2 regions of the Neobacillus sp. D3-1R genome follow, and region 2 is predicted to be linked to the other one. Evidence: a T-box and tRNA genes for the amino acid it is inferred to sense, from the RefSeq annotation. Region 2 holds a T-box; the other holds one or more tRNA genes.

Region 1 (15,068 bases), 1.7 Mb from region 2:
GTCATATCAATATCTACATTTCCTTGGTCCAAACTGTAAATTTCAACGTTTTCAATATGAATACCAAATTCCTGCAATGCTTCTAATATTTGATCCTCTTGTTTATGGTGGGTTTCTCTTTCTCTTTGAATCTCCTTTGCGAAATCTCCCATTACTTCAGAAACACCTAGTAACTGATCAGCAACAAGACGTCTGCTTTCTTGCACTTGACGCTTTAATTTTTGATTTGCCTGGAAAAGGGTTAATTCCTGCTGCATAGTAGCAATAACCTTCTTAGAATGAATACAATGCTTTTCCCAATTTCGTGATGTTTTAGAAGAAACCGTTCCTACATTTTCATCCATTTCATACATAATTTCTTTCATTTGTTCATAGGTTGTATTAAAGTTCTTTGTCCAACATTGTTCTTTCTTAAAACAGGTTTGGCACGTCTTTTCTGTCACATTACTAAGAAAATAATCCAATTCCTTCTCAGAATCCAATTCGTCTACTTTCCCATCAATGTTTGAAAAACTATTGGATAATGCCTCAAAAACAGTAGAAAACTTAGCAACCCTTTGAGCTGTAACATCTCGCATTTTACGCATATATTGCTGCTGTTCTGCCGCATATTCTGTTGTTCCCGGAATATATTTAGCTACCTTTGAAGTAAATACCTGTGGCGTAAGCAAAAATAGTAGAATCGCAACAGCTGTTTCTAAAAGACTAATGGACAAAGTTCCTGCGCCTTCGCCATACATACCAATGAGTAAAGTTGAAATAAACAAGCCAAGGGAAACACCGATTTTTTTCCCTTCTTTTAATAAACCGCCCAGTACTCCCGAAAAAGCTAATAAACTCATATGATAAAAGCTCGATATATTCGCAAGGCTAAAGATTAATCCTGTAACCACTCCGACTGTGGAACCCATTGTAGCCCCAGCTACAAAGGAAAATACTAAAACTAAGTATCGTGAAAGGATATGTTCAATAGACAGGTCATACACTTTCCAGCCAATGGTTCCTGTCATAACGGAGGCTAACATAATAATTAAGCAAACAATCTCTTCTGTTTTTAAAGCTTGCTTTCGTTTATTCATGGTTAATAAAGGAATACTTTGCAGAAAAATAAGGGTGAGGATAAAACCCAAACTAGCTTCAACACCAGCCATAAGACCATCATAAATAGTTACTTGGCTAGTAAGAATAAAAGCCTTAGCTATTTTTCCAACCAGTAGAATAGAAAAAACCAAAAACGGTAATACCTTTATTTCATTGTTTATCCATCTACTAAAAAGTCTATAAATGACTAGAAATAATGAGATTGTAAAAAATGAATAGCCCGCTTGAATAAATGATAATGTTGCAGCCCCTCCGATTAATCCAATTAAGGCAATAGGTGCTTTATCCCTTCTTATAAAATATACTGCTGCAAAAAACGGAAGACTAAAAGGAGTAAGCTTCGCTAATATTAAGGCTCGTCCTAATAAAAAGCCTATTAAAAGGAGTAGAAAACCCTTTTTAATAAAAAAGGTTTCCAACTTTAGCTGGAACTTTTTTAAACCCTTAGAGAAATCCAAATGAGGACGATCAAAATTTACATCCCCAATCGGTTCAATTAAATTCCTTTCTGCCTTTTCCATTTACTACACTCCTTAAACTGATATCGTTGCCATTTATTATAAAAGTCAAAAAATTAGAAGTTTGTCAAAATACAGGACAAGTATAGGCTTTTTCTTCGACTGATTTCTTGTTTATACCCAATAAGGGAACAAATATCATTTTGTTGCCAAAGTCTAACTGCAACTATTACTCTTTATTCTTCTAAGATTGTATCTCTATTGGTTATTCTCCTTTGTTGCATCTTGACGAAGTAGAAAATTAATGTCGACAATTATTGTGAAATATATTGACATAACAATTATCCGAATGTATTATAGTTCTTGTGTCTTATTTACGGCGGTGTAGCTCAGCTGGCTAGAGCGTACGGTTCATACCCGTAAGGTCGGGGGTTCGATCCCCTCCGCCGCTATAACGTAAAAAGAGGAAATCCATTTTGGATTTCCTCTTTTTTTTCGTTCAAACTTGTCTATTGAATTTTGATAAATATAAAAACAGGTCTGAACTCAGACCTGTTTTTAACTGCCTAATTTGTATATGAAAGAAGCAGCAAGTTAACCGCGTCTAGCTCCTCTACCGCCACGTTTTGATTCTGTATTGCGTTTTAGAGAAGATAAACGATCTTCACTATCCTTTAAGAAGCGAGCCATTTTCGATTCGAAGTTTTCTCGTTGTCCACCCTGTTGGCGATCATTTGATCTGCCTTGACGTGGACGCCCACCGCCACCATGGCCACCACCATATGAAGGTCTTTCTGGTCTTTCTGGTCTTTCCGATCTTTCCGGTTGTGGTCTATCTTTTGCTTTCTTAATAGATAGTCCAATCTTACCATCCTTTTCCACATTAATGACCTTCACTTCAACCATGTCGCCAACTTTTAAATGCTCGTTAATATCCTTAACGTAATTATCAGCAACCTCACTAATGTGAACTAAACCAGTTGAACCTTCCGGTAACTCTACAAACGCACCGAAATTTGTAATCCCTGTTACTTTCCCTTGTAACTTGCTGCCTACTTCGATTGACATAAAAAGAAACTTCCTCCTTAGAGATATAAAAAATCAATATTACTCTATATTATACAGAATGTAAAAAATAAGTGTCAACTTGACAGCTAATCTGATGATTTTTCTTCATCATTTTCTGGAAGATTAAAAATAATTTCATTCTTTTCAGATAAGAAATATTCTTTTCTTGCAAGCTTTGCGATATATTCATCGTCATTTAATTTTACAATATCTTCTTTTAATATTTGCTGTTTCTTTTCTAAGCCTGCAAGCTGTTTTTCTAACTGCTTCTTTTGAGCAACTTTATCCTCTAAGGCAGAAAGTTGTGTCATATAGGTAGTAATCATTAAAAAAGCAACAAAACCAGCAAACAGGGAAAAAACAGTAAGTCTACGATAAAGAAGTTTACGCCTCTTCGTCGAATTCATTTCCATATTCTCATGTTGTATCGCATATTTTGTTTGCAGCTTGGTAATATTCCGCGAAGCGCTCATCCTTTACCTCCTTACTCCTTAGGTTTTTTCCACCTTTGGATCCATCCTTGAAAATAATTCTTTATTAAGGAAAAAATTCCTGCCATTTTATTATATAACTTCTCGACGGATTTTTTAATCTTTTTCGGCATAAGTTTCCAAAAAATTAGTAAAATCCAAAAAATAGGCTTAGAAAGTACAATAATAATCCATTTTACAATGTTAAAAAGAAGTCGAATAAGGGCTATTGAACCTCGATATAAGGCAAATAACAACGAAATGATTAGACTGAATAACCAAAGCAATGGTTTCCAAATAAGCAATAGAAAGGTTTTTTCACCAAAACGATAGGTTGAAATACAAAATTGAATAAACGTTTCTAGCAATCGTAAGTAAAACCTCTTAAACAAACTTTGATAAGCAGCAAACCCACATAACAATGCTAAAAATATATAAAACCTTATTTCACCTTGATTGACTAGAAATAAAGTATAAAAGATAGATAATCCTTGTGATAACCAAAAAAGAATATCATTAATAAATACAAACCATCGTTTTCTTTTGGGGCGATTTAAAAACCTTTGGTAAGTATCTAAGGAGGTACCAAATAGTACCCCCATACCTACCATTGAAAGCATGGTAAGGAATTGTGTTGAAAGTGTCATCGGAATAACTTACTAAAGAACCCTTTAGCTTTCTCCCCATGATGCTCATCTAAATAAACGAGGTCAAAAATCTTCCCTTTAATAGATACAATTCCTTTATCGACATCCAAGTTCTTCATTTGCAGGTTTTGTCCTCTGATCGCTAGAATACCCATTACTGTTTCCAAAAGGAACTCTTCATTATCAAAGCTTTCCACCTGCTTCACGCCTGTGATATCGAGTAAACGCCTGCTTCTCATTATCACATCATGTTCTGGAACAGTACTCTTTTGATTATTCGTATCATAATATTGACTCATTCTAATCCCCCACATTCCTCACAAACTTAACTTTGTACAAGTTTATGAATGGGTTAACCAGATTAGAACAAGCTTTTGTCCATTGGTTACTCCGCTTCTAGTTCCACTCTTTCTTCTTTTATTACGGTATACATCTCTGCTGCTTCTTCTTTTTTACTTGTTTCTTGAATTCGATCAATGCGAACTACTACTCTTTTATTACCAAATTGAACAGCCAGCTCATCCCCTACCTTTACCGTAGAGCTTGCTTTCGCCTGGTTCCCATTTATAGTAATTCGGCCTTGATCGGAAACTTCTTTAGCTAACGTTCTTCTTTTGATTAATCTTGAAACTTTTAAAAATTTATCTAATCTCATTTTTTTCTCAATCCCCTTAATTTCTATTCTTAAAGCCCTTGTCGTTTGGCTTCATCCCAAAATTGGTCTAATTCTTCTAAACTAAAGTCTTGAAACAACTTTCCGCTTTCTTTAACCTTTTTCTCAATAAAGTGGAATCTACGTTTGAATTTTTCATTTGCTTGGAACAAAGCCTCCTCTGGTTGGATTTTTAAAAATCTCCCCACATTGACTAAAGCAAATAAAATATCGCCATACTCCAGGATTAAATGTTCTTGATTCACTTGTTTTTTCGAGATTTCTACTTCTAATTCCTTTATTTCTTCCTGAACTTTTGCAAAAGCAGGTCCAATATCATCCCAATCAAAGCCGACCTTAGCCGCTTTTTTCTGTAATTCATAGGCTCGAATTAAATTAGGTAAGTCAAAACCTACGCCATCCAGGTAAGATTGTACTTCTCCTTGTTTTTCTTCTTTTTTAATGGCATCCCAAATACCTACTACTTCTTCAGCACTTTGGGCAGTTCTATCACCAAAAACATGAGGATGTCTTCTGACCATTTTATTCGAAAGATTTTCAATTACATCATCTACCGAAAAGTAGCCCTCATCCTCTCCAATTTGAGAATGCAGCATTACTTGAAGAAGAACATCTCCCAGTTCATCTATAAGGGAATCAATGTCACCATCGTTAATTGCTTCGATTACTTCATACGTTTCCTCAATTAAGTACTTTTTTAACGATTCATGTGTTTGTTTTTTATCCCATGGGCAACCATTTGGCCCACGGAGCTCGGCAATAATTTCTCTTAGTTTAAAAAATTGTTTTCTTAAAGGAAGATCTTCCTTTACAGGTGGAACATATAAAGAAGTTAAGTTATTTAATGTTACTTCCCGGTCCAATTCGAACAGTGGGACTTCTTTTATGAATTCTTCAGAACTTCCAGCTGCTGTTACAATAGTAACTGGATAATCGTCTGGAAGTTTCTCCATTAGAGTAAGCTTGACCTCAGATGCAACGAAGGAATCATACACTTGTGAAATAATCATGTGTTGTTGAATTTGTAATTGTTCTTTATGTAAAGCAGTACCATCTAGTAACTGAAAACCTTCAACAGGGTCAATTTTTAAAGCCTGAAATAAAGCATCAATGAAACTTTGACCCCCACTAATTTCAATTTCCACTTCTCCTTTTTCTTGCCTATTTATTAAAAGCTGAACCGTTCTTTCTGCCACTAAAGGGTGGCCCGGAACAGCATAAACGACTGGGCCATCCTTTACTTCTTTTAAAAGTTGTAAACAAATCTGTTCATAGACCTCTTCAAATTGGTCATGACTTTCATAAATATGATCAAAGGACGTATAGGTTACTCCTTCTGATTCTAATTCTTTCACTACTGGGTGCTCTTTTGTTCGCAAAAACAATCGGTTTTGCCCAAGAAGCTTTTTATAAACGCCTAAAGGTAATTGGTTTAAATCACCTGCACCTAGTCCAATAATTTCAATTTTATTTTGCATGGATGATTACTCCTTTTTCTTATTTGGAAGCAAGAACATCATTTTACTTCCAAATGGTAGTAACGCAATATCTTCAAAACGGAATACATTTGTTCTCATAATAATCATTATATAAATCATTCCACCGACAACCACACTGCTTAACGATTCAATCGTTGCGAATAATCGGTGGGAGTCTATGAAAAAGAATAAAAACGTGCTTATATATTGATAAATTTTAATACCAATAAACATAGATAATGATGCCAGCACAACTTTTACAAGAAAAATAGTCGGTATAATCGAACCGCTAATACGCCTTTTTAATCTCCACCATAATAATAAAAAGCCTATTGTTAAACTAATAATCGTTGCTAATGCGGCACCATAGGCACCTAAAAAAGGGATTAGACTTATATTTAATCCATATTTTATCGCAAACGAAAGAAGTATGATCCACGCTGGAAAAAACATGACTTCTAAGCCTTGCAGGATGGAAACAACCGTAAGTGTGACAGAACTTATTAGAATAACAAAAGTTAAAATGGCTAATATAGATGAACCATTTTGATTTTCATAGAGCATTTCGTTGGTAGAACGAATAATAGCCAATAACCCCACTGACGCGGCTGCTCCAATGACCAAGCTTGTTTGGATTGCAAAACGGATTTTATCAAATAACTCCTGTTTATTGGCTTTTATCCGCTCGCTTGAAATAAGAGGGACTAACGACAATGACATAGAGGTAGCCACAATGGATCCTAACTGAATAAGGGGCTGACCACGGTCATAAATCCCTTTTAACTCTTTCGCTGATTCTAAACGAATTCCTTTTTCAACTAAAAGGGATAGCATATTCAGCGAGTCACTTAGTTGCATAAAAATAAAAATCATACTACTTATACAAACAGCAAATCCTTGTATGACTAAAATTTTAAACACCTTTCTTAAATCGAAAAAAAGCTGTTGTGTCCATATTGTAGACCATTTATGCTTTTTTATTTCCTTTAGAAAAAATAAAATCAAAATCAGGATGGCTACTAGACCTCCTGTTATTGATCCAAAAGCAGCTCCTCCACCCACTATATAAAGAGAATAACCTCTATTTATTAATAAAATAGCGAGAGTAAGAATGGTCATTACTCTAAATAATTGCTCTGCTACTTGCGAAACGGCAGTCGGAACCATGTTACCCATACCTTGAAAATAGCCTCTTATAATGGAAATGATCGGCATAATGAGGAAAACAACGGAAATCACCTTAAACAAAATAGACAAATTGGGATCATCCATTTGAAGGGCAAGCCAGGAAGAACCATAGTATAATAATAAAAAGGAAATAATTCCGATGGCATATAACACGAAAAAGGATAAGAGTAAAAATTGTATCGCTTTTTCAGCTTGGTTTTTGGCCCTTAATTCAGAAAAATGTTTTGAAATAATGACCGGAAATCCATATGTAGATAAAGCTAATGCTATCCCAAAAAAGGGATATACTTGCTGGTATATATAAAAACCGACATCTCCTACGATATTCTGAAAAGGAACACGATACACAGCGCTTAAAATTTTGGTTATCAAAGCTCCTACTGTTAAAATAAACGCGCCTTTAAACCAGTCACTCGAACCTCTAGTGGGCTTCACTAGCCCAACTCCTTCCAATTTTAAAATTCGAGAGTATTATAGCACACCCTATTAGCAAAAAGACCCAAATCAATAGAAAAAGGTAGCAAAGTTGCTACCTTTTTGATTAATTCTCCATTTGTCTAGCAAGAAAGCCTGCTGCTGTTTCTACTGCCTTTTTTTCTACTTCACCAAGTGTTCCTTCCTTGGCGAAAATGACTACAGCACCAATTGGGTCTCCGTTTGCAATGATAGGTCCAATCGTATAGGAAGATACTGATTCTTCACTCCCGTCAATAATAGAAACATCACCCTGTTGGGTACTTAACACGGAGTTTCTTTCTTCCATCGTTTTTTCAACAAATTCACCAATATTTTTATTTAAATAATCCTTTTTAGAGCTTCCCGCAACCGCAATATATGTATCGCGATCACAAATTAAAATAGGGTTTCCTAAACTGTCATATAGAGCTTCAGCATATTCTTTCGCAAAATCACTTAATTCACTAATAGGGGAGTATTTCTTTAAAATAACCTCGCCATCGCGATCAACAAAAATCTCTAATGGGTCACCTTCACGGATACGTAAAGTTCTACGTATTTCCTTTGGTATTACCACACGACCCAAATCATCAATTCGACGAACAATTCCAGTTGCTTTCATTCAACGTTGCCTCACTTTCATCTGATGATTGTATTTGGAAATGACTTCAAACTTTGTTTTTATTTGAAATCACCACCAGGTTTGAACTTAGTATCTTTCATATGGAAAGTTCTATACACAATCAAATATTTTTTCTCTCATTGTGCAATCTTTTCCAAAATGAAATATCTGCGCAGATAAAATGTTGCTTTGATTTTAAAATACCCTATTTCTTAATTTACAAACATTGGAAGCATTACATTTTCATAACAAAAAAAGGACTTTTCTGCTTAAAATGCAGTTTTTAGACAATAGTTGTCCGTTGATTTCCGCTCCAGGCACTTGCTTTCCGCGGGGAGGGATGGGAGCCTCCTCGGCGCAAGCGCCTGTGGGGTCTCCCACTTCCCTCTTTTTCCCGCAGAAGTCAAGTGCCCTCCACTACAATCAACTCAGATTATTAAAAAGCTTATTTTTCAAAAAAGTAATAAAGCTTACAAAATACCCTTTCTTAAAGATTGTTGTTTTTGAATTAATTTTTTCATCAAACCGTTGACTGGAACGGAAGGTGCGAGACTCCTGCGGGAGCAGCGGGACAGGTGAGACCCCACAGGCGCTAGTAGCGCCGAGGAGGCTCACCGCCCGCCCCAAGGAAGAATTTGCTTTTTGAAAAAGCCGGCAGTAGGGCTTTTTCATAATTCTTCCCGCGGAAAGCGAGCAACCTGGAGTGGAAGTCAACACTACTCTAATAGCAATAATTTATAGTAAAACAGACAAAAAAGCTCCAGCGCTAGGTTAGCTGCTGAAGCTTTTTTTAGGCTCTTTTCTAAAACCTTGTTGCATTTTCTAACTAATAAATAGGCATTTCACAATATAGGGTGTTAAACTAATATGAAAATTAAGAAAAGAGCTGAGCACTTATTAAGAGTGCCTGTAAAAATCCGGCTTTAGGGATTTTTACGAAAACCAAAATCTATAAGAAAAACAAATTTTAATTAAGATACACTTTTATTATGTTCTAATTTTGCTTCAAATACCGTTTTTAACATGTCAAAGGCTATTTGTAACCACTTAGCTGGCTCCAGTCCCTTCGTGCGTAAAGTGATTTTTAGCTTTTTGCCATCCATTCCTAAACCTACTATCCTAGGATACTGATTACCCTTTTGGAAAATTAACGTCCCGTCGATATTGGAACTTGCTTTTTCCGAAGCTAAAATCAAGACTTCATCCTTAGATTGTTTAATTAATTCAACTCCAGATAGGAGGGCATATACCTTCATCTCGGCAATTTGGAATAGATACGCAACCTCGTCTGGGTATTCACCGAAGCGGTCTACCATTTCCTCTTGAAGCTCTTCAATATCCTCTAATGCTGTAACAGCTCTAAATCGTTTATACATTTCAATCTTTTGATGTCCATCTGAAATATAGGTATCGGGAATATAGGCATCTACTTCTAAATCAATTTCGACCGATACTCGTTCTTCTTTATCTTTATCTCCTTTACGCTCTTCAATTGCTTCTTTTAACATTTGAGAATAAAGGTCAAATCCAACCGAATCGATAAATCCATGTTGTTGTGCTCCTAAAAGATTTCCCGCACCCCGGATTGATAAATCTCTCATCGCAATTTTAAACCCTGAACCAAGTTCTGTAAATTCTTTGATTGCCTGCAAGCGCTTTTCAGCTATCTCCGTTAATACCTTATCTTTTCGATAAGTAAAGTACGCATAAGCAACACGATTTGATCTTCCTACGCGACCACGAAGCTGATACAGTTGTGAGAGCCCCATTCGATCGGCATCAAATACAATTAACGTATTTACATTTGGAATATCGACTCCTGTTTCAATAATCGTTGTCGATACGAGAACATCATATTCACCAGAAAGGAAGGATAACATCACCGACTCTAATTCATTTTCGGTCATCTTCCCATGCGCATATGCGACCCTAGCATCTGGGACAAGCATCGAAATCTCCTCCGCTTTCCGTTCAATATCCTCTACACGATTATAAAGGAAATACACTTGTCCATCTCGGGCTAACTCTCTTTCAATCGCCTCTCTAACAAGCGCTCCGTTATATTCCATTACATAGGTTTGGACAGGGAAACGGTTTTCTGGCGGCGTTTCAATAACGGATAGATCTCTTACTCCCAACATCGACATATGTAATGTTCTAGGAATTGGCGTTGCCGTTAAGGTTAAAACGTCAATATTGGTTTTAAGCTGCTTAATCTTCTCTTTATGCGTCACACCAAAACGTTGTTCTTCATCTATAATCAGGAGACCAATGTCTTTATAAATAACATCTTTGGATAACAGTCTGTGTGTACCTACTACAACATCTACCGTTCCATCCTTTAAGCCCTTTATCGTATCATTTTGCTGTTTTCGCGTACGGAAGCGGCTTAATAGCCCAATATTGATCGGATAATCCTGAAACCTTTCTCTCATCGTTTCATAATGCTGTTGAGCTAAGATAGTCGTCGGTACTAAAAAAGCAACCTGTTTTCCATCGGCAATGGATTTAAAGGCAGCACGGATGGCAACCTCTGTTTTTCCGTATCCAACATCCCCACATAGCAGTCGATCCATCGGACGAGGTCTTTCCATATCCTTTTTAATCTCGTTAATGGAACGAAGCTGATCCTCCGTTTCCTGATAAGGGAAGGCTGTTTCAAACTCTCTTTGCATGTCCCCATCTGGTAAAAAGGCGTAGCCAACAGCTGCTTCTCGCTCAGCATACAGCTTAATTAAATCGTCTGCTATATCTTGAACAGAAGATTGAACCTTTTTCTTAACCCGCTTCCAATCCGTTCCCCCAAGTTTGTATACCTTTGGCTCTTTACCTTCAGAACCGACATATTTTTGAACGAGGTCAATTTGGTCTACGGGAACATATAGTTTATCAGAGCCTTGATAACGGATATGCAGATAATCTTTATGAATATTGTTAATGGTTAATGTTTCAATTCCTAAATACTTTCCGATTCCATGGTTTACATGAACCACGTAATCTCCGACTTTTAATTCGGAATAGCTTTTAATTCTTTCCGCATTGGATAGCTTCTGCCTTCTCGTTGATTTCTTTGCTGTCTTTTTATTAAAAAGCTCTTCCTCGGTAATGACTACTACTTTTTGAAGCGGCAGTTCAAACCCGGTATGGAGCCCACCCTGAATAATTTGGACAACTCCTGGGATTAATTCCTTATCTTTTTTGACTGTAGCTGCTTGAATCTCATAGTCTTCCAATACTCTTTCTAATTTCTTTACTCTTTCCTCATCAGAACCTAAAAGGAGCACGGAAAATTTCCCTTTTTTCCAGCGTTCTATTTCCGCCTTTAGAACATTCATTTGACCATGGAAATTCTGCATTTGCTTACAGGAAACATTCAAGATATTTTGCGGATTGGTATTCGGTACATGTCTAAGAAATAAAGATAAATAGACAATAGGCCGTTGTTGTTTATGCACTAATTCGTTTAGCTGATGTGAAATTTTCACATCATGGACCATCATGCCTTCACTTAAGAGAGACGTATACCATTCAGCCTCTTCTTTTTCTAACGAATCGTTCATTTCCTGTACTCTACTAATTTCATCAATAAATATAAGACCATTTTGCGGCAAATAATCTACTAAACTATTTTGCTTTTCATAGGCAAATGATAGATATTTAAATACTTGATCAGGTTTTTGGTTATTCTTTAGTTGTTCTAACTCATATCCAATATTTTGATGCAGCAGCGTTTTTAATTTTGTATCCTTTATTTTTGTCAAACTCGCCGCTAAACTAGCTTCTAGTTTCTGAATGATAGCCTGGAACTGCTCATCTTCCATTGTTAATTCCGAAGCTGGTCCAATTAAGACTTCATTCACCTTGTCTTTAGAACGTTGATCTTCTAAGGAAAAATACCGAATAGAATCTACTTCCGTATCAAAGAGTTCTATACGCACAGGGTCTGCTTCTGTTAAAGGGTATATATCTAAAATTCCACCGCGAACACTAAATTCTCCCGGTGTCGAAACCATTCCGACGCGAACATATCCCATCTTTACGAGCTTTGTTAATAGCTCATCAACATTTATATCCTCACCCATTTTAATATGTAATTGATATCGCGACCATTGTTCTTTCGATGGAAGTATTTTTCTTAAACCGGCAATAGGGGCAATCATAATTCCCTTTTTATTTTTACTCCAGTAATTTAAAGCTTCTATTCTTTGAGCTCTTAATTCTGGACTAGCAATGCTCATTTCGGCTGCAATTAATTCGTTTGCAGGGTACAGATACACTTCATTTTCATCCACTACACTCACTAAGTCTTCATATAATTTTTGAGCTTGTAATAGATTATGTGTGACTATTAAAATGGACTTTTTGGTTTCTTCATAAACGGCTGCTAAAAATAGCGTTCTCGCGGAACCTGAGAGTCCTGCTACTAATTGTTCTCTTAGTCCCTCATTCATTCCATTTATAATCGTTTTTACATCTTCTTGTTGACGAAAAAGGGTGGTGAGTCCCTTCATCTTATTCCCCCCTCTGTTACGGAAATGCGAAAGCATATAGGCAAAGATCATTGAGCTAGAGTCAATGGTCTATTTAATCTACAAAAGTATGAAAAATAAATGATCTACTCATTCTATTAAGTGGAGTAAAAGTAAACGGAAAAATGCTTTGGATTAACTCCAAAGCGTTAATGAATCAAGTAATCGTATTGATGGAAGTCAGGATTTCGTTCTAATGATTCTTGGCAATCCTCACATATAGATTGTACATAAATATCACCTGATGAATGATATTCAACCATATTATTCCGTTCCTCAGGATTTAATTTGTGTAAGCCAAGCTGTTCGGTGTGAATTGAAATATCATTGAGTGAACCTAGCTTCTGACCACAATGACGACAATGATAATGAATCGCCAATTTTGTCCCTCCTGTTCATACATCCAATACTGCTATTATGAACGGAAAAGGAGGAACTTATTCATTTTTAACCATTGTATGTATATCTCTGTAAAAATAGTAGAGCTCTTTTTCTATGTTTAATTAAACTCATTCATGACTTGAAGAAACGGCTTTGTTAACCAGCTTTGACATGCCTCAGCACTTCTTTTTACCACTTCATCAATAATAGGTTGTTCATCGGCAGTAAATCTTCCTAGAACATAATTAGAAACACTCATTCCATTCTGAGGACGATCAACGCCAATTCGTATCCGATTAAATTCTTGTGTACCGATATGGGCAATGGTTGACTTAATTCCATTATGTCCACCGGCACTGCCTTTTTGACGTAGACGCAGTTTACCAACAGGAATATCTAAATCATCATAAATGACAACGATTTCTTCTGTGTCGATATCATAAAAGTCCATGACGGCTCTAATCGATTCACCTGATAAGTTCATATACGTTAATGGCTTTAGTAGAAGAACCTTTTCTGTTCCGACAAATCCCATACCGAATTGACCTTTAAACTTTAATTGGTCCAATGGGATATTGAATTGGTTTGAAAGTTCCTCAATGACATCAAAACCAACATTATGTCTTGTTTTCTCATACTGCTTACCAGGGTTTCCAAGTCCAATAATTAATTTCATTCTACCTTTCCCCCAACTATTTATATACAGAAACTGATTTTTATAGTTACCATTTAAAAACAATTTAAAAGCCTTACCAATATGGTTGGATAAGGCTTTTTTGTTATTAGTATTATTTATTCGATAATCTCGGTCTCTCTTCCTTCTTCATTTTCTGGATGACCTGGTTCTTGTTCTTCACCAGCATTAATTTCTTCTTCTTGTTTAGGAGGAAGAATGGAAGCAATCGTGAGTTCTGGTTCATGATTAATTTCAAATTTACCTTGATATAGAATATCTGCTACTGTAACGGTTTCACCAACTTGTAAGTTCGATACGTCTACTTCAATCGTTTGCGGAATATTATCAGGAGTAGCTGTTACGGATAATTCATGGAATGGTTGTTGTAATACCCCGCCATCCTTTACTCCAGCAGCCTCACCTGTTAACACAACACGAACTTCCACCGTTAGTTTAGAAGACTTGTCAACAGCTAGGAAGTCAGCATGAACAATCTCTTTTTTAATATGATTTTCTTGATATTCTGACAAGATAACATCTTGTTTATTACCACCAATATCTAAAGAAATAACTCCATTACGCCCTACTGTTTTAATCGTTTTAATCAATTCAAGTCCATTTACATAAACGGGTTTGCTATCAACCTTAGAGCCATAAACAATCGCAGGAATATTTCCCTCTTGTCTTATTTTTCTAAGTGCTGAGTTTCTAAATTCAGTTCGCTCTGTTGCTTGTAGTACACTTGTCATCTCTATTGCCCCTTCCTCAACTTGGTCATTTTGTGCGTCTATATAAAAAAATGCCCCAAAACAGGAAGGTCTAAACACAAAACTTTTTATTTAAGAAATGTATTTTTCTAAAAGCACACAAAGGCTTGCTATAAAAGCAAGCCTACTGTGTATATAAATTAATCAAATAATGTACTTACAGATAGTTCTTCATGGACGCGGATGATTGCTTCACCGATTAATGGTGCAACAGAAAGTTCATGAATTTTATCAATCTTCTTTTCTTCAGGTAATGCGATTGTATTCGTCACGACTAATTCTTTAATGTTAGAATTCTCGATTCTGCTGATGGCTGGGCCTGATAGTACTGGGTGAGTACAGCAAGCATACACTTCAGCTGCTCCATTTTCTACTAATGCATTAGCAGCAAGTGTAATAGTACCTGCTGTATCAATGATATCATCAATAAGAATGGCTACTTTACCATCAATATTACCAACGATATTCATAACTTCCGCAACATTTGGTCTTGGACGGCGTTTATCAATGATGGCAATTGGCGCTTTTAAACGCTCTGCTAGTTTACGTGCACG
Region 2 (15,068 bases):
TAATCGAATAAAACATCATAATCCCCCTTAAACTGTCTATCCTTTAATAATTCTGCACCAATCGTTTTTTTCCTTCTACCCATTAAATTATATATTTATATAAATAATATTTTGTAATAGCTAAATATTCTCTACTATAAGATTTAAATAGGGCCACAACAGGTGTTTTCGCTGGTAGTCCATGAACCAGTAATCCTTGATCTCTAGCAATCTGTTTCGCCCGATATATATGAAAGTCATTCGTGACAAGAATTCCAGTCTTAGAGCTATTTGGTATAACCTTTTTTGAATAATAGATATTTTCAACCGTATCCGTAGATTTGTCTTCTAGAATAATTCTGGTACTAGTAATGTTTTGTTCCATTAATCCTATTTTGATAGCTTCTGCTTCTGTTATATCTTCTCCTTCTCCTTGTCCCCCAGAGGCGATAGCGATTGTATTTGGATTATTCGTAAGATATTCCGCAGCTTTATCGATTCTGTATTGAAGAGCTAATGATGGAATTGTTCCCTTAACTCTTGCACCAAGAATGATGAGGTAATCGACATTATTAGGTGCTTTACTATCAATATTTTCTCTGATTTTTAAATGTAAAGAACCAAAATATATAACAACGCATAGAAATAGTAATCCAATTATGAGTCTTACTTTTTTCCTTTTTATCATTTCCTCATCCCTTTATATTTTTATAAAAATTTTCATTTAACTCTTGAATTAATTTCCATATTGATAATATAATGTAAATCAATATCATTATCATAACGGCTTTGATGAGAAAAAGTAAAATGATGTAATTTTTCACAGAGAGCTTCGGGAGCTGAAAAGAAGCAAAAATACTCATTTGAAAAATGGTCTCTGAGCTTCGTACTGAACGTATTTTTAGTATACAAGTAGGCTACGACAAGTGTTGGTACTTGTTATCAAAACCACAGTATAAAAACATTTTTTGTGTTTTAGTACTTGTAGAGACTATTGGTGTAAATCGATAGTGAATTAAGGTGGTACCACGAGAATATAACCTCGTCCTTATTGTTTGACTTTTATGTCGGACATAAGGATGGGGTTTTTTTATTTTTTAAAGGAGGAATTAAAATGAATATTTTTATTGGTGGTGCATGGCCGTATGCAAATGGTTCGTTACATCTGGGTCATATTGCTAGTTTGCTACCTGGTGATATATTAGCGAGATATTATCGAACAAAGGGAGAAAATGTTTTATACGTATCAGGAAGTGATTGTAATGGGACTCCCATTACCATTAAAGCTAAACAAGAAGGTTTTTCAATCAAGGAAATTGCCGATCATTATCATCAAGAATTTACAGATTGCTTTAAAAAACTAGGATTTTCCTATGATTGTTATTCAAGAACGGATGAATCTCAACATCATCAGATCGTTCAAGAAATTTTTTTAACCTTACAACAAAATGGTCACATTTATAAAAAAGAAGTAGAACAAACCTTTTGTGAAACTTGTGATCAGTTTCTCCCAGATCGTTATGTGGAAGGGGTATGTCCACACTGCGGAAATCAGGCTCGTGGGGACCAATGTGATTTTTGTTCTGCTATACTAGATCCCATTGATCTATTAGAGAAGACATGTAAACTTTGTGGAAACTCTCCAACTATTAAACAAACTGAACACTTTTATTTTGCTTTAAGTTCATTCCAGAAGGAGCTTGAAGAATATGTAGAACAGGCGAAGAATCAACATTCATGGCGTGAAAATGCACTTCAACTAACTAAAAGATATTTAAAAGAAGGTTTAAAAGACAGAGCCGCAACAAGAGATCTACCGATTGGAGTAAGTGTTCCTATTAAAGGATACGAAAAAAAGAAGATATATGTTTGGATAGAAGCTGTATCTGGATATTATTCTGCAAGTAAAAAGTGGGCAAAGGAAACAGGAAAAGATAACTCTGATTTTTGGAATGAACAGAGCAGGTCTTATTATGTTCATGGCAAAGATAATATCCCCTTTCATTCTATTATTTGGCCAGCTATTTTAATGGGAATTGGCAGTAAAGCTTTACCAACACATATTGTTTCAAATGAATATTTGACCGTGGAAAAAAAGAAACTTTCTACAAGTAGAAATTGGGCAGTTTGGGTCCCAGAGTTCTTAGATAAATATCATCCTGATTCTATTCGATATTTTTTAACCATTAACGCTCCCGAAAATCGAGATACTGATTTTTCTTGGCGAGAATTTATATACCGTCATAATAGTGAACTACTTGGAGCTTATGGGAACTTAGTGAACAGAACCTTCAAGTTTATAGAAAAATATTATAACAATACTATTCCAACAGGAATTATCGAGAAAGAGATTGAATCGGACATTCAACTGCTTTACAAAAAGATTGGAAATTGTATTGAGAACGCAGAATTTAAGGAAGCGCTGTCAGAAATTTTCACATCTATTAGAAAAGCAAACAAATTTTTCGACGAAGAGCAACCATGGAAAAAGATAGTTGAGGATAAACCTTATTGTGACCATACTATTTCCAATTGTGTTTATTTAATAGCGAATCTAACACAATTGCTCTCTCCTTTTCTTCCTTTCTCAACCAAAGAAGTTAAGGAAATGATGGGAGTGGAGAAATGGAATTGGAAACCTATTAATCGCTGTTCAAACAAACTTACGATTATTAGACCCCTTTTTGAAAGAATAGATCTTAAAATCATTGACGAGGAACTATTTAAATTAAGTAATCAAGTTAAATAATTCGTTTTAGTTGAAAAAGGGATATTATTCATCAAAAATATAGAAAAAAACCCACGATTGGTGTCGTGGGTTTCGGATCTTACATAAATTCAGCTACTAATTTATCGAAATGTTCTTGATCAAGTTTTAGATTAGCTTGAGTTAGTGGAGTTTCTGAGTAGCCTTGAACTAATTCTTGATATGATTTACGTTCTTTATCTTGATAGATTAAACCAGTAACAAGGCCATTATGCTTCATTAATGTTTGCATAGCCAGTTCACGGTTAGAGCTATCATAGCCTTCAATATCAGAAAGCTTTGTTAAGTTTTCCTTGAACCAGTCATATGTGTTTACTTTATTGTATGTTACACATGGGCTAAATACGTTAATTAAAGAGAAACCTTTATGATTTAAACCAGCTTCAATTAAAGCTGTTAAATCTTTTAAGTCAGTTGAAAAACTTTGTGCTACGAAAGTAGCTCCAACTGTTAACGCCAGTTCCATTGGAGAAATCGCTTGTTCGATTGATCCAGAAGGAGTTGACTTCGTCTTGAAACCTGCAGCAGAACGTGGTGAAGTTTGTCCTTTTGTTAAACCATAAATTTGGTTATCCATAACAATATACGTAATGTCAAGATTACGGCGGATGGCATGAACAGTATGACCCATACCAATCGCAAATCCGTCACCGTCACCACCAGAAGCAATAACAGTTAGGTCGCGGTTAGCCATTTTTACACCTTGAGCAATTGGTAATGAACGACCATGAATTCCATGGAAGCCATAAGAATTAATATAACCAGAAATACGTCCGGAACAACCGATACCTGAAATAACAGCTAAATTTTCAGGCTCTAGACCAACATTTGCAGCTGCACGTTGAATGGCAGCTTGTACAGAGAAGTCGCCACAGCCTGGGCACCAGTTCGGTTTTACATTGTTACGAAATTCTTTAAAAGTGGCCATTTAGAACAACTCCTTACATTTTGTGTGTACTTCATGTGGTAAGAACGGATTTCCGTCATACTTTGTAATTTTTTGAATTTTTTCGCCATGACCAACATTCATTTTCATGATATTAGCCAATTGACCTGTTTTGTTATTTTCAATAACTGCTACTTTTTTAGCAGATTTAATTAAAGGAAGAATCTCATCAGTTGGGAACGGATGAATTAAACGTACATGTGCATGATTCACTTTAATTCCGTCATTTTCTAAACGGCTCATAGCTTCCTCGATGGCACCACGAGTTGAGTTAAATCCAACAATAAGTAAGTCAGCTTCCTCATGTGGAGCATTTTTATGCACTGGCGTGTTAAAGCGAATATTTTCAACCTTACGGAAACGCTTATCCATTTGAGCATTTCTGTTAGCTGCTGATTCAGATGGTTTTCCTGTTTCATCATGTTCTACTCCAGTAACATGGTGGATACCATTCTTCATTCCAGGAATAACACGTGGAGAAACACCGTCTTCTGTCACTTCAAAACGCTTGAAATAACCTTTGTCAGCCACTTCAGGAAGATCGCCAGTTACTAGCTTTCCACGGCGAATCTCAACCTTGTCAAGTTCTAAAGGTTCTACCGTTTGTTTACCAAGTGATAATTGAAGGTCCGTTAAGATGATAACTGGACACTGATATTCTTCAGCAAGATTTAATGCCTCAGCAGTATCATAGAATGCTTCTTCAACAGTACTTGGAGCCATTACAATTTTCGGAATCTCACCATGAGTTCCATAAATCATAGCCATTAAGTCTGACTGTTCTTGTTTAGTTGGTAATCCAGTTGATGGACCTCCACGTTGTGTATCAATGATAACAAGTGGTTGTTCCGTAATACCTGATAAACCAATTGCTTCCATTTTTAAAGATAATCCAGGACCTGCAGATGCTGTGATTGCACGTACACCACCGTAGTTAGCTCCAATGGCCATTGTTACCGCTGCAATTTCATCTTCTGTTTGAATAACAGTTCCACCAAGTGCAGGAAGCTTTTTAATTAAGTATTCCATTATTTCAGATGCTGGTGTAATTGGGTAAGCCGCCATAAAGCGAGTTCCTCCAGCCACTGCACCTAACGCTATCGCATCGTTACCAATCATGAATAATCGTTTCTTACCATCAGCTTTTTCAAGCTGCATTGTTTCAACGACACCTAGTTCTTTTTTCATATAATCAAAGCCAGCTTGGATGGCTTCCATATTTTTATCAACAACTTGTTGACCTTTACGTCCAAAGATTTCTTTAACAACTTCTTCAAAAACCTTAATATCTAGGTCTAAAACTGCTGAAGTAGCCCCAATTGCTACCATGTTCTTCATAAGGGATGTTCCTAGTTCAGTAGCAATATCTGTAAATGGAACCGTATACAATGCCGCATTCGTATCTTCCGGCTTTTTCGGATCAAACTTAGAATCCGCCATGATCACACCGTGGTCATGTAATTCCTTATAGTTTAGGTCGATAGTTTCTTGATCAAACGCCACAAGAATGTCTAAATCATCAGAAATGGAACGAACTTCTGTAGTGCTTACACGAATCTTATTGTTTGTGTGACCACCTTTAATACGTGATGAAAAGTGGCGATATCCGTATAGGTAATATCCTAAACGATTTAATGCGATAGAAAAAATTTCTCCGGTACTTTCAATACCTTCCCCTTGCTGCCCGCCAACTTTCCACGAAAGTTGCTTGATCATGACTTACACCCCTTTAGATATGTAAAAACGTTACATTAGTAATGGTAGTACCTTCCAGTAACTCTTTATAACTAGCCAATGGACTACTTATTGAATTAATTGGTAGCGTACTAAACGCTTTCAATTCTAGACCTATGTGCAAAAAAATGCAACCCTTAAAACCCAATTATTGAATAAAATATGAATATTTTTTAATAATTTGAAATAAGATTAACAATTTAATAGTTTCTTTCATTTTTATCCATAAAAAAACTGTGAAAGCCTTGTGCCTTCACAGTCCTTTACTTTTATCCTTTTGGGTACCGTAACGCCATATTATCAAATAAAAACTGTTTTACTTGTATATCACTATAGTATTTACATAATTCATTAACAAGCAAGTTATATCCTGCAATCGATTCAAGCCCCATAACAAATTCTTCTATTCCATCAAAATCTGAACCAAATCCAACATGCTTTTCTCCACCAAGCATACATATATGCTCTAAATGATTAAGAATATCCGAAATTGCGGCCTGCCTTTTACCGGAAAGAAATGGAGGATAGAAGGTAATTCCGATTACACTATCTCTATCTATCAGTGCTTCAATTTGTTCATCTCTAAGATTCCTAGGACTTGGACATAATGAATAGCAATTAGAATGAGAGGCTAATGGATAATCCCCCCACTCCATAATGTCCCAAAAAGCCTTTTCTGAGAGGTGAGATACATCAATCCATGTTTTGGTTTCATTTAAAAGTCCAATTACCTCTTTCCCAAATTTAGATATTCCAGCACCACGGTCTTCAAGGGCACCATCTGCTACATGATTTGCAAAATTCCATGTTAATCCAACAGAAGTAACGCCTAATCTTAATAGTGTTTTTAATTTAAGGAGATCCTTCCCAATAGGGTCACACCCTTCAAGAGTAAGAATGGCTCCGATTTCATCATTTTTTAATTTTTCAATATCCCTCTTGTTCCGCAGCAATTTAATTTGTGGATTTGGTCTAAGTATTTTCTCGTAAAACAAATCAACCATGTACAAGGTTGCATGAAATGATAGCTCAGGATGTAATGTCGTTGGAACAAAAATCGCAAAACATTGAATTTTCGTATTTACTGACTGCATCCCATTCATTGTTACCTGAAGTTTATGTGAATCTAGAAATTGGATGGTAGGGTCTAAAAACATTTTATATAAAACATCACAATGTGCATCAAAAATTTTCAACTTTCCCACCCTTTCCCAAGCTACTCTCTTTCTAAAAAGCTGTTTTCGTATAGTTTGTGGTTTTAGGGCTCTCTTATTAAAAGTTCAGCTCTTTTCTTCATTTTCATATGAGTTTAACATCCTATATGGTGAAATCCCTATTTATAAGTTACAAAAAGCAACAAAGTTTCAGAAAAGAGCCTTCTAAAAAAAGAACCTGCTTGCACAACTGCAACCAGGGACACAAATTTTTACAAAAAAATGATTCTATGGATAATGACTAGGCTCTAGATCAACAAACCTACCTGAAAATTATCTTGGCTCAACTATTAGTTTAATAGCTGTTCGTTCTTCACCATCAATCAAAATATCGGTAAATGCTGGGATACAAATTAAATCGACCCCGCTAGGCGCCACAAATCCTCTTGCAATCGCTACTGCTTTTACAGCTTGATTTAATGCACCCGCACCAATTGCTTGAATTTCTGCTGCACCACGTTCACGCAGAACCCCAGCAAGCGCACCAGCTACCGAATTAGGATTAGATTTTGCTGAAACTTTTAAGATTTCCATTCCTAGCTCCTCCTTGTTTAATCCCGATCCCGCATGAAATCCCATGTCCAATCAGGTTTAAATAATAACTTGATTAACAGGTTAAATATCCCACTAATCGAAAGTAGAAATAATCTGGTACTAGCCGGCATTTTCATTTATTAGACACCATGCCTTAAGTACTGATACATCGTTCCACTGCTACTATATTCAAGGATAAAAACACTTATTCCAGCTTGGACAAAATTTGTTTAAGTTTTGATTTTAATTAAAGGCTGTTTTCGTATAGATTGTGGCTTTCATAAAAATCCCAAAGCCGGATTTTTACAAATTCCCTTAATGAGTTAGCAACTCTTTCTTGATTTTATAAAGAATTTTATTCAAATTTTAATGTAAAATCTCTCTTTATTAGTTTTAAAAGCAACTAAGTTTTAGAAAAGAGCCTAATAAAATAAAATAACCTCCACTAAAGGAGGTTTTTTATTAAGAATAAAATGGGTTATCGTCATTAATTAGTATTCGCTCTATTTTTTTCGCCAGTCCTGTCTTCTGATCAATATGTATGAGAACAGCACTTAATAGGGTTCTTCCCTCTTTTGGGACTTCGAATCGTACAGGTAAGCTGGTTAAAAACCTTTTTAATACTGCTTCTTTTTCAACCCCTAATATCCCATCATATGGCCCTGTCATCCCGACATCCGTTAAAAAAGCAGTACCATTTGGTAAGATACGATTATCTGAAGTTTGTACATGGGTGTGCGTTCCAACCACTGCAGAAACTCTACCATCTAAATACCAGCCCATTGCCTGTTTTTCACTAGTTGCTTCAGCATGAAAATCAACAAAAATGATAGACGTTCTCTTTTTAGCTTCTTCAATTAATTCATCCGCTTTTTTAAAAGGACAATCAATGGCATTCATAAAGGTCCTTCCCTGAAGGTTTATTACAGCTACTTCTAATTCATTATATTTTAAAAAGACTAATCCTTTACCTGGAGTACCCTCAGGAAAATTAGCTGGTCGGACTAGATATTTTGCGTCATTAATAAATTCAAAAATTTCTCGATTATCCCATGAATGATTTCCTAACGTTACTGCTTGAGCCCCAACCTCTAAAAACTGACGATAAATACTCTGAGTAATCCCTTTCCCACCTGCTGCATTCTCACCGTTAATAATAGTAAGTTGCGGTCTATATTTTTCCTTAAGCTTAGGAACATATTCTTTTACCATATCTCTACCTGGGGAACCGACTACATCACCTATAAATAATATTTGCATAGTTTATCCTTTCTTCCTTACACTTTTAGCTTTATTTTAACACAATGGTACTTCAGTTATGAAACGGTCTTGATTCTTATATATAAGGGCTAAAAACAATAAAGCGGTGCATATGCACCGCTTTAAATTGTTCAATTATTTTGCATATTCAACAGCTCTTGTTTCACGAATAACTGTTACTTTAATATGCCCTGGATAGTCTAACTCTTCTTCGATTCGTTTTCGTATATCACGCGCTAAACGGTGAGCAGCTAAATCGTCAATTGTTTCCGGTTTAACCATAATACGAATTTCACGACCCGCTTGGATGGCAAAGGATTTTTCAACACCTTCATATGACTCTGAAATCTCCTCTAGCTTCTCTAAGCGACGAATGTAGTTTTCAAGTGTTTCACTTCTAGCTCCAGGTCTTGCAGCTGATAAAGCATCAGCAGCAGCTACTAGTACAGCTATAACCGAAGTCGGCTCTGTGTCACCATGATGGGATGCAATACTGTTAATTACCACTGCATTTTCTTTATACTTAGTGGCTAATTCTACACCAATTTCAACATGGCTTCCTTCTACCTCATGATCTATTGCTTTTCCGATATCATGTAGAAGACCTGCACGACGTGCTAATGTTTCATCTTCACCTAATTCAGCAGCTAATAAACCGGCAAGGTAAGCAACTTCAGTAGAGTGTTTAAGAACGTTTTGACCATAACTGGTACGGTACTTTAATCGCCCTAGAATTTTGATTAAATCTGGATGTAAGCCATGCACACCAACTTCAAATGTCGTTTGTTCACCAATTTCACGAATATGTTCATCCACTTCTCTACGAGCTTTATCAACCATTTCCTCAATACGAGCAGGATGGATACGTCCATCTTGAACAAGCTTATCTAATGCTAGGCGAGCAGTTTCACGGCGAATTGGATCAAAACCAGATAAAATAACTGCTTCCGGAGTATCATCAATAATTAAATCAATTCCAGTAAGTGTTTCTAGTGTTCTGATATTTCGTCCTTCACGACCAATAATTCGACCTTTCATTTCATCATTTGGTAGATTTACAACAGAAACTGTTGTTTCTGCCACATGATCGGCTGCGCAACGTTGGATTGCCAGAGAGAGAATTTCCTTCGCTTTCTTATCGGCTTCTTCTTTCGCGCGGTTTTCAGATTCTTTCACCATTATGGCAATGTCATGAGCAAGTTCTTGCTCCACACGCTCCAAAATGATTGCTTTCGCTTCATCTCTTGTTAAGCTTGAGATACGTTCCAGTTCAGTTTGCTGTGATCGTACCATCTCGTCCACTTTGCTTTCCATCTCTTCAATATGCTGTTGTCTTTGGTTAAGAGAATCCTCTTTTTTCTCCAATTGAATTTCACGTTTATTCAGTGATTCATCCTTTCGGTCAAGATTCTCCTCTTTTTGCAGTAAACGATTTTCTTGTTTTTGCAGTTCATTTCTTCGTTCACGAACATCTCGTTCTGCTTCTGTACGAAGCTTGTGAATTTCATCCTTTGCTTCAAGTAGAGCTTCCTTCTTCAAGGCTTCAGCATCACGCCTGCCATCTTCAAGAATTTGCTCCGCAGCATTTTTTGCACCAGCAATTTTTGCCTCAGCAATGGATTTTCGAATAAAATAGCCAACAACTGCACCGACGAATAGGCCAAGCAAAATGGAGATGATTGTAGTTAGTTCCATCGTTACACCTCCTCTTGCTATGAACTTTTTACGTTTTTTAAGTGTCGGCATGTACATTGTCAAAAATATCAACATACAGCACAAAGGCTTCTAAACACTTTAATTCTCAAAAAAATTGTAAAATATACATATTTAATTGTATAGTTGCATATAGGTTATTGTCAAGGGTTTGTCCTTGAAGGGCTTGAAAATATTTGAATTAGTGCAAAAGTTTGGATGAAATTTATGTAGTTTAAAAGGGGCTAGCTATGCTAGCCCCTAGAAAATTAATCTAAAAGTTCAAATTTCTCATCTTCTTCTGTTTCCGTAACGAAAACATCAGAATCAAGACCATAATTTTCGCGAATTTTCTTCTGTATTTCTATTCGTAAAGAAGGATTTTCTTTTAAGAATAATTTGGCATTCTCACGGCCTTGTCCTAAACGCTCATCATTATAGGAATACCATGAACCGCTTTTTTGAATGATATCTAGCTCAGAGCCAAGGTCAATAACTTCTCCTTCTTTTGAAATCCCTTCTCCATACATGATATCAACTTCGGCTGTACGAAATGGAGGAGCAACTTTATTTTTTACTACTTTTATTTTTGTTTTATTTCCGACCATATCAGTTCCTTGTTTTAAGGTTTCTGCTCTTCGAACCTCAAGACGAATAGTTGAATAGAATTTTAATGCACGTCCACCTGGTGTTGTTTCAGGGTTCCCAAACATTACTCCAACCTTTTCACGAATTTGGTTAATGAAAACTGCGATCGTTTTCGATTTATTAATTGCACCTGATAGCTTACGTAATGCTTGTGACATTAAACGAGCTTGAAGACCAACGTGAGAATCTCCCATTTCCCCTTCAATTTCTGCTTTAGGTACAAGTGCAGCAACAGAGTCAATAACAATGATATCAATTGCACCACTTCTTACAAGTGCTTCAGCAATTTCTAATGCTTGTTCTCCAGTATCAGGCTGAGATAATAATAACTCATCAATATTTACCCCAAGTTTTTGGGCATAACTTGGATCAAGTGCATGCTCAGCATCAATAAAAGCAGCTTGACCACCATTTGCTTGAACCTCTGCAATCGCATGTAATGCAACCGTTGTTTTACCTGAACTTTCTGGTCCATAAATCTCAATAATTCTTCCTCTTGGATATCCACCTACTCCAAGTGCAGCATCTAACGCTAATGATCCACTTGGAACCGTTGAAATTTTACTATCTGTTTTTTCTCCAAGCTTCATGATAGAACCTTTACCGAATTGCTTTTCTATTTGTTTTAGAGCCATTTCTAAGGCTGCTTGACGATCACTCACAATAGTTCCTCCTTAAATGAGGTAAGAAAAATCTATTAACTACTTTTTCTTACACCGATATTCTAAATCTACTATAAACGTTTTTCCTGAGTTTGTCGAGCAAAAAATCGAACACTTATTCGTTTTTTATCAAAAGGAAATTTAGCTCAAAATGTTAAAATTTCATAAGAATTAACGCTTTTCGCTTCTATTTTGGCGCAATTTAACCATTTTCTCTTATTATGCAAATATATATTACTATAATTTATATTTTAAAGTATAGCTTGATAGTTGAGGCAAAAAAAACAGGTAAACTATTAAAGTTTACCTTGTTTCGCTTTTAAATGTTTAACTAAATAATAATATCCGTATTTAACTGTTCTTATTCTAATAGCTTCTCTACTTCCAGCAAGTTCTAATTTTTCAACAAGTGGCGTTCTTCCATCTATATAAATTCCAATATAAACCGTACCTACTGTTTTGCCTTCAACAGGATCTGGCCCTGCCACTCCTGTAAAGCTAATACCGATATTTGAATTTAATTGTTGGGCAATATTTTCAGAAAGTTCGATTGCACATTGTTCACTTACTGCACCATACTGTTCTATTGTTTCAGGCTTCACTTGAACTAACTTCATTTTTGAATCATTAGAATAGCACACAACTCCACCATTTAACACACTTGAAGCACCTGGGAGAGCAGTGAGAAGTTCTTGAAACATGCCACCCGTTAAGCTTTCAGCACATGAAATTGTAAGATTATTTTCTTGAAGAAGGAGGAAAGCTTCCTTCATTAGAGACGTATCATTATATCCATACAAAAATTGACCGACCCTATCCCTAATCTTATTCTCCGTTTCATCCAATAGTCGCTTGGCTTCGTTATCATCATGATGTCTTGCTGTTAGCCTTAACGTAACCTCCCCATCTGAAGCAAGAGGAGCGATCGTGGGGTTAGACTGTTGATCAATTAAATCTTCAATTTGAGTTTCTAAGGCTGATTCTCCGATACCAAAAAAACGAAGGACCCTTGAAGTAATTCTACTTGCATGACTTATTTCATTTAATAAAGCAAATTTTCCATAATTAGAAAACATTGGCTCCATTTCCTTTGGAGGACCAGGTAATAATATATATACTTTATCATTAGATTTGAATAGCATTCCTGGCGCCATTCCATTATCATTTTGAAGTATTATACTTCCTTCCAGAACAAGAGCTTGCTTCTTATTGTTTTCCGTCATGACTCTTTTCGTTCTCACAAAAAATTCTTCAATGGATTTTAGCGCAATCTCGTCCATAACAAGCTGAGTTTTTAAATGTTTTGAAATGGTTTCTTTTGTTAAGTCATCTTTGGTAGGACCGAGACCGCCTGTAAAAATAATAATGTTCGCACGACTCTCCGCTGCTGCGATAGCTTCTTCTAAACGTGAAGGATTATCGCCAACTACTGTGTGGTAATAAACATTTACGCCTATTTCTGCCATTTGTTGAGATAAAAAACGGGCATTCGTATTCACGATTTGCCCTAATAATAATTCAGACCCTACAGCAATGATTTCAGCATTCATTTTGTAGCCTCTTTTCTAACCTACTTTGAATTTTTAAAGACCGCTTTATTTTTATCAAAATAATCCCAACCAGACCAAATAGTGAAAATTAGCGCAACCCATAGGGCAATATCAGCAAAAGGAATGGAAAGCAATTCAAAAATGATATTATGTAAAAGAAATGCAGAAATGGCCACGATTTGAGCCCACATTTTTATTTTCCCTAACATTTTAGCCGCAACTACTTCTCCTTGGTCAGCCAGTACTAATCGAAGACCTGTAATAGCAAATTCACGGCTAATAATAATGATTGCTACCCAAGATGGAATATAACCAAGTTCTACTAAAACAATCAATGCAGCTGAAACTAATAATTTATCAGCTAACGGATCTAAAAATTTCCCGAGATTTGTAACCAAATTATATTTTCTTGCATAATAGCCATCTACCCAGTCAGTCGAAGCTGCGAAAATAAATATTAGAGCTCCTATAAAATGAGTGACTGGCATAGTAGCACCCAATAAATGCATAGTGCCCCAATTAAATGGAACAAGCATAATAACTAAAAACAAGGGTATTAAAAAGATTCTTGATACTGTAATTTTATTTGGGATATTCATCCACAAAAACCTCCAATTGCCATTATAAAAAAGCGGAAAAAATAGTCATCTTTGGATGACTATTCTACCTTCTGAGAAAAGCGAATAACGATATCTTGTCTTACTTCATCCGTAGGTGCAATCGCATATTCCAGTTTTTGATCATTAATATAGATCTCTGTATTTACTGAATTTCCAATTACAAGGACTGCTTCAGTTTCCTTTGAATAATCTACGGTTTGACTTTCTGTTTGACCTTTTTTCAACATCCCTTGGTAAAGTGAAAATCCTTTTCCATTTTTCATATTGACCCAAGTTTCACCTGTTGAAACAAGCTTTAATTCAAAGTGGTCTGTATTTTTTAACTCATACACTGTTTCGGAGCCCTTTGTTGATACAATATTAACCTCTTGAACAGGGGTTTCAGCTTCTTCGGTTTCCGTTTCTTCTTCAGATGCTGTATTATCATCTGATTGACCATCTTCTTCAGTATTCGTGTCCGCAGACGTTTCTTGTTTGTCGTCCTGTTTACTTTCTAGGTTTTCCGATTGTTCAAAATTTACCGGTTCATTTCCAGTATTCACTTCCTCCTTGGTATTTTCACCAGCATTTTGTTGAAGGAAATAATATATTAATGCCGCAGCCCCAAGAATAAAAACACCTATCAATAATTTAGGAAGTATGTCAAACACCTTCGAATTTCCATCGGAAATACTTTTCCTCGTTTTTACTCGAGAGAGCTCTGGCAACTCGGTATTTACTACCGATGGTACCTCTTCTTTATAAAGATCAAAAAGCTCTTCAGGATTGAGATTAACCGCTTCTGCATATTGTTTGATAAATGCCCGAACATAAAATTTGCCAGGCATCATCGTGTAATTACCTTCTTCTATTCCAATTAAATATCTTTTTTGTATTTTTGTGATTGTTTGGAGATCATCTAAACTCAATCCTTTGGCTTCTCGAGCTTCTTTTAGTCGATTACCTAATTCCGTCAACTTTTAACACCTTCCAATATTTAAAAATCAAATCCTCCAAAATCAGAATCAGAGAATAGGTTATTCTGATTTACTACTTCATATGTAATTTCTTCATCAGGATCATTGCGAAGTTCTATAATATAGTCAAAATCATCAAGTGTGTACTCGGTATTCTGAACAAATATATCTGGATGTTCAACAACCTTTACCGCAGGTAACCTCATGATTTCACGTACCAATTGCCAATGTCGTTCATTAGCTCTTCGGGTTGAAACAATACCATCAAGGATAAAAAGATTATTTTCGTTATATTCATCCTCTACCAGTTGATTTCGAATCGTTTGTTTTAGCAATGTTGATGAAACAAAAAGCCATCGTTTATTTGCACAGACACTTGCTGCAACAATAGATTCTGTTTTTCCTACCCTAGGCATTCCTCTTATTCCAATTAGTTTGTGCCCTTCTTGCTTATATAATTCTGCCATAAAGTCAACCAATAAGCCAAGTTCGTCACGTACAAACCG

What was found. The T-box of region 2 lies ahead of metG (methionine--tRNA ligase). A T-box ahead of a tRNA ligase gene usually reads a tRNA of that ligase, here a tRNA-Met.
Region 1: it encodes a tRNA-Met, which carries the amino acid that the T-box ahead of metG (methionine--tRNA ligase) is inferred to sense. The anticodon was not compared.

Annotation. Positions count from the first base shown of each region.
Region 1 is NZ_CP197471.1:4,528,902-4,543,969, reverse strand. It holds gene spoIIE (stage II sporulation protein E) at 1-1,622, opposite strand, end outside; tRNA gene ACSBPO_RS22840 (tRNA-Met) at 1,938-2,011, shown strand; gene ACSBPO_RS22835 (S1 domain-containing RNA-binding protein) at 2,154-2,627, opposite strand; gene ACSBPO_RS22830 (FtsB family cell division protein) at 2,714-3,100, opposite strand; gene yabQ (spore cortex biosynthesis protein YabQ) at 3,112-3,744, opposite strand; gene yabP (sporulation protein YabP) at 3,741-4,043, opposite strand; gene ACSBPO_RS22815 (RNA-binding S4 domain-containing protein) at 4,130-4,399, opposite strand; gene mazG (nucleoside triphosphate pyrophosphohydrolase) at 4,429-5,895, opposite strand; gene ACSBPO_RS22805 (putative polysaccharide biosynthesis protein) at 5,902-7,518, opposite strand; gene spoVT (stage V sporulation protein T) at 7,625-8,161, opposite strand; gene mfd (transcription-repair coupling factor) at 9,133-12,672, opposite strand; gene ACSBPO_RS22790 (anti-sigma-F factor Fin family protein) at 12,840-13,070, opposite strand; gene pth (aminoacyl-tRNA hydrolase) at 13,190-13,747, opposite strand; gene ACSBPO_RS22780 (50S ribosomal protein L25/general stress protein Ctc) at 13,864-14,496, opposite strand; gene ACSBPO_RS22775 (ribose-phosphate diphosphokinase) at 14,655-15,068, opposite strand, start outside.
Region 2 is NZ_CP197471.1:1,614,165-1,629,232, reverse strand. It holds gene ACSBPO_RS08270 (DinB family protein) at 1-16, opposite strand, end outside; gene ACSBPO_RS08265 (YdcF family protein) at 83-667, opposite strand; T-box leader at 760-1,032, shown strand; gene metG (methionine--tRNA ligase) at 1,094-2,728, shown strand; gene ACSBPO_RS08255 (2-oxoacid:ferredoxin oxidoreductase subunit beta) at 2,808-3,674, opposite strand; gene ACSBPO_RS08250 (2-oxoacid:acceptor oxidoreductase subunit alpha) at 3,675-5,408, opposite strand; gene ACSBPO_RS08245 (dipeptidase) at 5,696-6,622, opposite strand; gene spoVS (stage V sporulation protein SpoVS) at 6,914-7,174, opposite strand; gene ACSBPO_RS08235 (TIGR00282 family metallophosphoesterase) at 7,637-8,434, opposite strand; gene rny (ribonuclease Y) at 8,570-10,129, opposite strand; gene recA (recombinase RecA) at 10,396-11,436, opposite strand; gene ACSBPO_RS08220 (competence/damage-inducible protein A) at 11,733-12,986, opposite strand; gene pgsA (CDP-diacylglycerol--glycerol-3-phosphate 3-phosphatidyltransferase) at 13,007-13,585, opposite strand; gene ACSBPO_RS08210 (RodZ domain-containing protein) at 13,645-14,562, opposite strand; gene ACSBPO_RS08205 (DUF3388 domain-containing protein) at 14,583-15,068, opposite strand, start outside.